DNA from 2 places in the Streptomyces sp. NPDC001351 genome. Region 1 is predicted to be linked to the other one. Evidence: riboswitches for the same ligand, from Rfam matches in the RefSeq annotation. Region 1 holds a riboswitch; the other holds the start of a gene.
The links. Region 1 has a riboswitch for S-adenosylmethionine ahead of thrC (threonine synthase). Riboswitches for the same ligand answer to the same signal wherever they lie in the genome.

Region 2: another riboswitch for S-adenosylmethionine. It lies ahead of ACFY1U_RS36335 (ABC transporter substrate-binding protein); the one in region 1 lies ahead of thrC (threonine synthase).

Annotation. Positions count from the first base shown of each region.
Region 1 is NZ_JBIAWS010000008.1:393,773-399,137, reverse strand. Features, by position in the region: gene otsB (trehalose-phosphatase) at 1-124, shown strand, start outside; gene ACFY1U_RS29890 (trehalose-6-phosphate synthase) at 183-1,574, opposite strand; gene ACFY1U_RS29885 (glucosyl-3-phosphoglycerate synthase) at 1,670-2,614, opposite strand; SAM riboswitch class I at 2,776-2,933, shown strand; gene thrC (threonine synthase) at 2,952-4,238, shown strand; gene ACFY1U_RS29875 (MoaD/ThiS family protein) at 4,283-4,558, shown strand; gene ACFY1U_RS29870 (cold-shock protein) at 5,010-5,216, shown strand.
Region 2 is NZ_JBIAWS010000012.1:80,608-85,972, forward strand. Features, by position in the region: gene ACFY1U_RS36325 (Ig-like domain repeat protein) at 1-512, opposite strand, end outside; gene ACFY1U_RS36330 (acyl-CoA dehydrogenase family protein) at 1,077-2,303, shown strand; SAM riboswitch class IV at 2,590-2,698, shown strand; gene ACFY1U_RS36335 (ABC transporter substrate-binding protein) at 2,958-4,607, shown strand; gene ACFY1U_RS36340 (ABC transporter permease) at 4,604-5,365, shown strand, end outside.

The sequences.
Region 1 (5,365 bases):
GTGCAGCGGCAGCGACGAGGTCACGGAACTACGGGAACGAGCGGACCTCGTGGTGGACGGCCCGGAGGGGGTCGTACGCCTGCTGCGGGGCTTGGCGGATTCCTTCAGCCCGTCCGGCGTTTGAGGACAAGGCCCCTTAAGGGCCGAGAAGGCGGGGGCCTGGGGGCGGCAGCCCCCAGACCTCAGCCTCGCAAGGCCTCCAGCTGATCAAGAAACCACTGGGCAGGCGGCAACGCCGTAGCCGCAGCGGCAAGCCGCTTAGACCGCTCGGCCCGCTCAGCCGCCGGCAGGCACAACGCCGCGTGCAGCGCCTCCGCCGTAGCGATCACGTCGTACGGATTCACCGTCAGCGCATCCTCGGCCAGCTCCTCGTACGCCCCCGCCTCCCGCGACAGCACCAGTGCGCAGCCCTCGTCGGAGACGACCGGCACCTCCTTCGCGACGAGGTTCATGCCGTCCCGGATCGGGTTGACGAGGGCCACGTCGGCCAGTCGGTAGGCGGCCAGCGAGCGCGCGAAGTCGTCCTTGACGTGCAGCACGACGGGGGTCCAACCAGGCGTCCCGAAACGGGAGTTGATCTCCTCGGCCACCCGCTGCACCTCGGCCGTGTAGTCGCGGTACACGGCGAGGTCCTGCCGGGAGGGATAGGCGAACGCGACATGCACGACCCGCTCCCGCCACTCGGGGCGGTCCTCCAGCAGCTGCCGGTACGCCAGCAGCCCGCGCACGATGTTCTTCGACAGCTCGGTGCGGTCGACCCGCACGACCGTCCTGCGGCCGGCGCCGATCTCCTCCTTCAGCGCGGCCATCCGCTCGGCCACATCGGCCTCGTGCGAGCGCTTGCGCAGGAAGTCCGCGTCCGCGCCCAGGCCGTGCACGCCGATCTCCGTGCCCCCGAGGCCGCCCACCACCGCCGTGGCGCACGCCGTGAACGCGTCCGCCCAGCGCCGGGTCAGAAAGCCCAGCCGGTCGGCGCCCAGCATGCCGTGCAGAAGCTGCTCGGCGATGTCGTCCGGCAGCATCCGGAAGTAGTCCACCGGTGCCCACGGCGTGTGCGAGAAGTGCCCGATGCGCAGGTCGGGACGGAGCTCGCGGAGCATGCCCGGCACCAGACACAGGTGGTAGTCCTGCACCAGCACCGCCGCGCCCTCGGCCGCCTCCTGCGCCAGCGCCTCGGCGAAGGCCCGGTTGTAGGTCTCGTACGACGCCCACTGCCGCCGGAACTCCGCGTCGAAGACCGGCTCCAGCGGCGTCTGGTACAGCATGTGGTGCACGAACCACAGCACCGAGTTCGCGATGCCGTTGTACGCGTCGGCGTGCACGCCGGCCGGGATGTCCAGCATCCGCACCCCGCCCTCGCCGGCCCCGCGCCGTACCGCCTCGCGATCGCCGTCGGACAGGGCCGAGCACACCCACAGGGCGTCCGCGTCGGGCCCGATCGCGGAGAGGCCGGAGACCAGCCCGCCGCCGCCACGCCTGGCGGCCAGCGAGCCGTCCTCCTGCACTTCGTACGAGACCGGGCCGCGGTTGGACGCGACCAGCACCTGATGACCAGCGCCGTGCGTGGAAGCCATACGCCTCAACCTAGCCCGGCCCGTAAACGCTCAAACGTACGGCTGCGCTCTGCGAGTGGACCGTATACACCGCCCACGCCGCGTAACGCGCCGCCTCAGGCGACCTTGCGCGACGCGTACTCCGTGATCTCCACCATCGGCGGCCGCTCCTCCGTGTCCACGGAGTAGGTGCGCGGCTCGAAGCCGTCCTCGCCCCGTTCGAACTGGGTGAGGGAGGGACGGATGAGGTGGCCGCGGGCCAGCCTCAGCTGTGCCGTGCGGTAGATCGCGGCGGACATCCGGCCCAGCGCCTGCCCGTCCTGGTGGCGGTGCTTGCGCACCCCGACGTCCACCTGGGCGAGTGCGTCGAGGCCCACCAGGTGCAGGGCGTCGACCAGCATGCCCAGCTCGACGCCGTACCCGACGGGGAACGGCAGCTGTTCCAGCAGGCTGCGCCGGGCCGCGTACTCACCGCCGAGCGGCTGCACGAAGCCCGCCAGCTGCGGCCAGTGCATGTTGAGCAGCGGGCGCGCCATCAGTTCGGTGACCCGGCCGCCCTGGCCCTGGGCGCCGGCCAGCGGACGGTCGTACATGCCCTTGACCAGGTCGACCGCCGGGTCGGTGAGCAGCGGGCCGACGATCCCGGAGACGAAGTCGGAGGAGAACTCCTTGAGGTCGGCGTCGATGAAGCAGACGATGTCCCCGCTCGTGACCAGGAGCGAGCGCCACAGCACCTCGCCCTTGCCGGGGACGGTCGGGATACGGGGCAGGATGTCGTCACGGTGGACGACCCTGGCCCCGGCCGCCGCGGCGACCTCGGACGTACGGTCGGTGGACCCGGAGTCGACGACGACGATCTCGTCGACGAGCGGAACCTGCTGCATCAGGTCGTGACGGATGATCGCGACGATGTCGCCGACCGTCTCCTCCTCGTTGAGCGCGGGCAGCACGACGCTGACCGACTGTCCCGTGCGCTGCTTGGCAGCGAGGATCTGGTGGAGAGGGCGGTCGGTCAGGGACCAGGAGCGGGTGCTCAGCCAGCGCTCGACTTCTTCCAGCACGTAGGCGGCTCCTCTGCGTTCTCTCGGCGAAGACCGGATCATCATGTGATCCATCTCGCGGTTCGGACGACTATCTCAACTGTCCTGGCCTTCCGTTACAGTCTTGAACAACGCTGGTGACCATCGCATGTCGGGGTCGCCCGGCGTTCACAACCGCATACCGCTCATCCAGAGGGGCAGAGGGATACGGCCCGATGAAGCCCCGGCAACCCTCCAGCCGGTCTCGTAACCGATCGATGCTGATCGTTCCGCGAGGCTCCCGGCTAGGGAAGGTGCCAAATCCGTCTCACGGCGAGATGCGTCGTGAGGAAGATGAGGAGAAAGGGCCTCGCCTCACATGGCTGCGCAGACTGTTGCAAGCACCACCGACTCCACGACCGTCGACCTCGGTCCCGCCGCGGCGCTCTCCTGCCGCGAGTGCGGTCACCAGGTGCCCCTCGGCCCGGTCTTCGCCTGCGAGGAGTGTTTCGGCCCGCTCGAGATCGCGTACGACTTCTCGGCCTACGACACCGAGGAGCTCCGCAAGCAGATCGAGGCGGGTCCCGCGAACATCTGGCGTTACGCGCCCCTGCTGCCCGTCCCGGCGGACGTGGCGGACAAGCCCAACATCAACCCCGGTTGGACCAAGCTCGTCAAGGCCGACAACCTGGCCCGCGAGCTGGGCGTGACCGGCGGTCTGTACGTCAAGGACGACTCCGGCAACCCGACGCACTCCTTCAAGGACCGGGTCGTCGCCCAGGCCATCGAGGCCGCCCGCGCCTTCGACTTCACCACCCTGTCCTGCTCGTCCACCGGCAACCTGGCCGGTGCGGTGGGTGCCGCCGCCGCCCGCGCCGGCTTCCGTTCCTGCGTGTTCATCCCGCACGACCTGGAGCAGGGCAAGGTCGTCATGGCCGCGGTCTACGGCGGCGAGCTCGTCGGCATCGAGGGCAACTACGACGACGTGAACCGCTTCTGCTCCGAGCTGATCGGCGACCCGGCCGGCGAGGGCTGGGGCTTCGTCAACGTCAACCTGCGGCCGTACTACGCCGAGGGCTCCAAGACCCTGGCGTACGAGATCTGCGAGCAGCTCGGCTGGCGGCTGCCGGACCAGCTGGTCGTGCCGATCGCCTCCGGCTCGCAGCTGACGAAGATCGACAAGGGGCTGCAAGAGCTGATCAAGCTCGGCCTCGTCGAGGACAAGCCGTACAAGATCTTCGGCGCCCAGGCCGAGGGCTGCTCGCCGGTGTCGGTGGCCTACAAGGCCGGGCACGACGTGGTGCGGCCGCAGAAGCCGAACACGATCGCCAAGTCGCTGGCCATCGGCAACCCGGCGGACGGGCCGTATGTGCTGGACATCGCTCGCCGTACCGGTGGGGCGGTGGAGGACGTGAACGACGAGCAGATCGTGGACGCGATCCGGCTGCTCGCCAGGACCGAGGGAATCTTCGCGGAGACCGCCGGTGGCGTGACCGTGGGTGTGACGCGCAAGCTCATCGAGAACGGTGTCCTCGACCCGACGCTGACCACGGTCGTCCTCAACACGGGAGACGGTCTGAAGACACTGGATGCGGTGGCTGGCACCGGGCTCACCGCCACGATTCGCCCGAGCCTGGAGTCGTTCCGCGAGGCCGGCCTCGCGTAGTTCCCCGTGCCCCTTAAAAGCCATACCCCGACCGGAGGTTCATCGTGAGCGTCAACGTCCGTATCCCCACCATCCTGCGCACCTACACCGGCGGCCAGGCCGAGGTCACTGCTGAAGGTGGGACCCTCGGCGAGGTCATCGCCGATCTGGAGAAGAACCACACCGGTATCGCCGCGCGTGTTCTCGATGACCAGGGCAAGCTTCGCCGCTTCGTCAATGTCTATGTGAACGACGACGACGTGCGGTTCGAGCAGGGGCTGGAGACGGCGACTCCGGACGGGGCGGGCGTCTCGATCATCCCGGCCGTGGCCGGAGGCTGACCGAAACAGGTCGGACGACCGATTATTACCGTCGGTAACGCTGATTACCGAGAGTTCATCGAATTGCCCCCTCCGTGAGAGAAGCGGAGGGGGCAATTCTGCATGGTTGAGCACGGTACAGTTGGGGAACCTGCTCGACTCCGCTTGCCGCGTGCATATGAGTTCCTACTTCTCGGGCAGCGAGAAGTAGCCAAAGTGTGCAGGTTTTTTGCGCCTTATGCTCCATTTATGGGGCCCGACTTGCCCTGAATTCGGGCGAATTCTCCGTAAATTCCGGACCGGTCGTGCCCGGAATTCTCGTCCGATTGACCTGTTGCAGACGGCAGTTGGACAGATACATTCAGCCGCGGTCGACGCGTTCCGGCGCACGCCCCCAACCGTGGGGGGTGAGGTCTGACCCGGATCCGCGAAGTGTGGATCTGTGCAAGGGCCAGTAATAGGGGAGTTAGGCATGGCTCAGGGCACCGTCAAGTGGTTCAACGCGGAGAAGGGGTACGGCTTCATCGCGGTCGACGGTGGTGCGGATGTTTTCGTCCACTACAGTGCGATTCAGATGGACGGCTACCGCACCCTGGAAGAGGGTCAGCGGGTCGATTTCGAGATCTCGCAGGGCCAGAAGGGGCCGCAGGCGGACATGGTCCGTCTGGCGACCAGCTGAAGCACGCGCCGGGTTAACTGCAGCGACGTTCTTCTGTTCTTGATCGAAGGGCCCGCACCTGAGGGTGCGGGCCCTTCGGCATGTCCGGCGGCGGGCCCGGGCGGCCCGTCGCCCCGGCTGTTCCCTGAGGGGCGCTTGCACTCGACCAT
Region 2 (5,365 bases), on a different contig from region 1:
TCCACGGCGTCGCGGGCGAAGGGGATCGCGGTCAGCGCGGTGCCCGAGACGGCGGGCGCGCTGGTGTTGCGGGCGAAGTCGATCTGGTCCTGGATGCCGACGGTGCCGTCGCTCTGAGTCGATGAGACCGCGTAGTTGCCGCCCCCGACCGAGTCGCTCAGGGCGAGGCGGCCGGCGTTGGCCCCGTTGGGACGCAGGAACTTCGGCCCGCTCGTCCGCGTCTGGATCTGCGAGGTGGTGGAGCCGGTGCCCGGCTCGGTCGCGTCGTAGGACGCGAGGGTGTAGCCGTCCGCGGTGACCGCGGTCGAGGCGTAGCTGGAGCCGTTGACGGTCTCACCGGCCAGCGCGTCCAGGACGTCCTGGGTGACGTCCGAACCGACGCCGACGAGCTGGTGGGCGGTGATACCGGCGCCCGGGTCGGCGTAGGCGCTGGTGGAGGTGAGGGCGAGCGGGGTGGCGAGCGTCGCGATGACGACGGCGGTGGCCACGGCGGAGATACGTCTCTTACGCATGGGTGAACTCCTCGGAAGGCGTGCCCGCCAGGTCGGCCGCATCCGAGCGGGGGCGCGCGGAGGCGGTGGACGCGGGCAGGGGAAAGCGCGGGAAGGCGGAAGACCGCGGGTTGAACGACCGGAAGCGACACGGTTGGTGTCGGCCGGACGTCCGGGAGGGGAGGAAAGTGCCTTGGCGTGCCCGCGCACGTGGGGGTCACGGCCGGGAGGAGTGAGCGCGCGTGTGAGTGTCGGTCCGACTCAGCAGCAGGCCACGGCGACGCTCGGGCAACAGCTGGCGCTGCCCACACGCATCAGATCGACGGCGCGACGCCGAGTCAGCGCCGGGAAGATTGTCCGGATCACGGCGGGAACAGTAGCAGCGGCCTTCACAGAGACAACACAAGTCGGCGACTATCTCGCATGGCGATACAGCATGGGCGAAACCTGAGGCTTTTACCCCGGTTTGCATACGCCGGTTTCGAGACAGGTTCGCCTTGCCGACCTGCACATTCCCTATAATTCCTATCGGATTACTAGGAAAAGACGGGTCACACTCCAAAGACGCTTGAGGAGACCACCACCATGGGCGTTACCACCACGCCGTCCCCACCCGCCTCGGCGTCCGACCCGACCGGGCCCGGCCGCGCTCACTGGTTGCGCGTGGCCCACGAGATCGCGGACGACCTCGCCATCGACGCTGCGGCCAGGGAGCAGGCGGGCAAGCCCCCCTTCGACGAGGTGTCCGGACTCCGTGAATCCGGACTGCTGAACCTGCTCATACCGGCCGAACTCGGCGGAGGCGGCGCGGACTGGCCCACCGCGTACGCCGTGGTCCGGGAGATCGCCACCACCGACGCCGCGATCGCCCAACTCCTGGGCTCCCACTACTTCCTGTCATGGAGTGCGCGGTGCTTCACCGAGCCCGACGCCGCCGCCCGGATCGAACGCCGATCCGCGACGGAGCAGTGGTGTTGGGGCGGCGGTTTCGCCCCTCGGGACTTCCCACTGACCTTGACCAGGAAAGGGAGGGGCTATGTGCTCGAGGGCCGGCAGAGCTACGCGACCGGAGTTCTGGTCGCCGACCGCCTCGCAGTGCGGGCCGAGCGGGCGGGCGACCGCGAACCAGTCGCCGTCGTCGTCACTCCCACGCATCCCGGCGTACGGATCGACGCCGCGGAAGCCTTCGGACAGCGGCTCGCGGCCGGAGGTGACGTGGAATTCGACGCCGTGCCCGTCACCGTCCACGATGTCCTCGGCTCACTCGCCGCCGACGACGACATGCTGTCACCGTCGGCCGCTCTGGCCTCGCCGATCGGGCGCCTCCTGTCCGTTCAACTCCTTCTCGGCCTCGCCGAAGGCGCACTCGCCGAAGCGCGCGAGTACAGCAGGGCGGGCCAGTCGTCCTGGCGCTCCTCCTGGCCGGACGGCTCTCCCCAGGACCCGCACGTACTGACCACCTACGGGGAACTCACGATCCTCACCCGCTCCGCCGCCGCGCTCGCCGATCAGGCACTGGCAGCCGTACACAACGGGCTGGCCCGCGCCGAAGACCTCACCTACGACGAGTATGCGGACATCTCAGTCCACGTGACGATGGCCGAGGCCGCCGCTTCCAGGGCCGCGCAGGAATCCACCAGCCGCGCCCTGGACGTCGTCGGCTCCCGCTCCGCAACCGCACGGCTGGGCCTCGACCGCTTCTGGCGCAACGCCCGGGCCCACACCTTGCACAGGCCCGTCGCCCACCAGTTCCGCGACGCCGGGGACTACTTCCTCAATGGTGCCCACCCCCCGTTCGTCCTGCCGGCCTGACCCGGAGACCAGGAACGCCGGATCAGTGACAAGGGCCACAGGCCGTCGACCGCGGAGAATCACACGCCGGCAGTCCCGCCGGACTGTCGCCCAACTTCCCACGGTCCTCCAGGAATTGCTGGGCAACTACCAGTCCACTCCGCCCCGCGGATTCGTCGCGGGTCGGCATCCGCACGAGTGGCTCGCGACGCGGACGGCAGTGGGGTCGCACCAGCCGGGGTCGACGGATGTTCCTGCATCCAGGCCGTCTTGACGCCCTGTGAAAGTTCGATCTACGGTGTGCGCGAGCTACGAGTTCCGGTGATCAAGCCCTGGCTGGCCGGACGGCAACCCTCGACGCAGCGGGGTGCCCCAGGTGAAGGCTCGGCGGATCTCTCTTTCTGCAAGTGCGCTCACACCGGCCCCGAGGCGGGCCAGAACCCAGGAGGACGGCATGGCGACAGCCTTCATGACGTGCCCCCGGCGCCATGTCGACCTGCTGCTGGTGTCCAGCTGTCTGTGTACGGGCTGACCCCGCCCTCTCCGGGCCGGCGGCGGCCCCGCCGCCCGTTCGTTTGACCCTCTCCACCCTTTTTCTCACGTGACCTCGCACGCCATGGCACACCTGTGCCACGGCTGCCTCACGCACCCCTGACGCGGAAGCAGACACTCCTGATGGCACTGAACAACGGCCCGACGCCGAACAGACCCCTTCGTTCCGGCCTGGGCGCGATATCCCTGGGCACGGCGTTCCTGGTGGCGCTGACCGGCTGCACCAGCAGCAAGGACGGAAGCACTGCGAGCTCCGCCGCGGCGATCACCATCGGTACGACCGACCAGGTCACCAGCCTCGACCCGGCCGGCGCCTGGGACGCGGGGTCCGGCACCATCGAGAGCGAGGTCTACGCGACCCTGCTCAGCCAGAAGTACGGCTCCGCGGAGGTCTCCCCGGACCTGGCCACCGGGATCAGACTGACCGGGCCCAAGGAGTACACGGTCACGCTCAGGAAGGGCCTGAAGTTCGCCAACGGCCATGAACTGACGTCGTCCGACGTCAAGTTCAGCTTCGACCGGGACCTGAAGATCGCCGACGAGAACGGCCCGTCCTCGTTGCTGTACAACCTCGCCTCGGTCGCCGCCCCGGACCCGACCACGGTCGTCTTCACCCTCAAGTCGGCCAACGACACGCTGTTCCCGCAGGTACTGTCCACGGCCGCCGGCTACATCGTGGACGAGCAGGTGTTCCCCGCGGACAAGATCCTCGACGACAAGGCGATCGTCACGGCCAAGCCGTGGAACGGACCGTACGGCATCAGGAGCTACGACAAGAACTCGCTGGTGTCCTTCACCGCGAACGCGGACTACAAGGGCCAGTTGGGCACACCGAAGACCAAGAACGTCCAGCTGAAGTACTACACCGACGCCAGCAACCTGAAGCTTGACGTCCAGCAGGGCACCATCGACGCCGTCTACCGCACACTCACCACCGCCGACCTGGACGACCTCGCCAAGCAGAAGGGCATCAAGGTCCACACCGGCTCCGGCAACGGCATCCGCTACATCGTCTTCGACTTCACCACCCAGCCGTACGGCACCAAGACCAAGAACGCCGATCCGAAGAAGGCGCTCGCCGTCCGTCAGGCCGTCGCGGACTCCGTCGACCGGGCCCAACTCGCCCAGCAGGTCTACAAGAACACCTACCAGCCGCTCTACAGCTCCGTCCCGGACGGCCTGACCGGGGCCACCCCCTCCTTCAAGTCGCTCTACGGCGACAAGAAGGGCGGCCCCGACAAGGCCGCGGCGGCGGCCCGGCTGAAGGCGGCGAAGGTCACCACCCCGGTCACCCTCAACCTCCAGTACAACAGCGACCACTACGGCTCGTCCTCGGCCGACGAGTACGCCCTGATCAAGTCCCAGCTGGAGGCCACCGGCCTGTTCAAGGTGAACCTGCAGTCCACCGAGTGGACCCAGTACGGCAAGGACCGCGTCAAGCACCTCTACCCGCTCTACCAACTGGGCTGGTACGCCGACTACTTGGATGCCGACAACTACCTCTCGCCCTTCTACTCGGCCAACAGCTGGGTCGCCAACGCCTACGACGACTCCGCCGTGCGCGCGCTGATCAAGAAGGAGGAGACCGAGACGGACGCCGCGAAGCGGACCGAGCTGCTGAAGCAGGCGCAGGACAAGGCCGCCGCGCAGGTGCCGCTGCTGCCGCTGCTCCAGGGCTCCACCGCCATCGTCACCCGCACCGACATCAGTGGTGTGCCGGACGAGCTGGACGCGACGTACCAGTTCCGCTGGGCGGGGCTCTCGACGAAGTGAGCGCTCTGACGCAGGAGACCCCCGGCGCCGTCGCCTCTCCGGCCGACGGCGCCGCCGGGTACGGCTTCGCCCGCTACCTGGTGGTCCGCTTCCTCCTCATCATCCCCACCGTCCTGATCCTGGTCAGCCTGGTCTTCTTCCTGATGCGGCTGACCGGCGACCCGATCAGCGCCGCCTTCGGCGACCGCCTCACCCCGGACCAGCTCCAGGCCAAACTCCACCAGGCGGGCTATGACCGGCCGTTGCTCACCCAGTACCTGGACTACCTGCGCTCGCTGGCCACTGGCGACTTCGGCCGCACGGTCACGGACAACCAGCCGGTGACCCACGTGCTCGGCACCTACGGCGCCGCGACCGTCGAACTCGCCTGCTACGCCCTGCTGGTGGCTCTGGTGGTCGGCGTCCCCCTGGGCATGGTGGCGGCCTCCCACCGCGACCGGGCACCCGACGCGGCCCTGCGCCTGTTCGCGATCCTGACCTACGCCACCCCCGTGTTCTTCGTGGGCCTTCTGCTGAAGCTGGTCTTCGCCATCTGGCTCGGCTGGCTGCCCTCTTCGGGGCGGGCGAGCACCGGCGTGCAACTGTTCCTGCAGGACCAGACCAGCACGACCGGCGTGTATCTGATCGACGCCCTGCGCAGCGGTGACGGCACGGCCATCGCCGATGTCCTCCGGCACGCCGTACTGCCCGGACTGGCCCTGGGCCTGCTCGTGGCCGGCGTGCTGCTCCGGCTGGTGCGCACGAACCTGATCGGCACG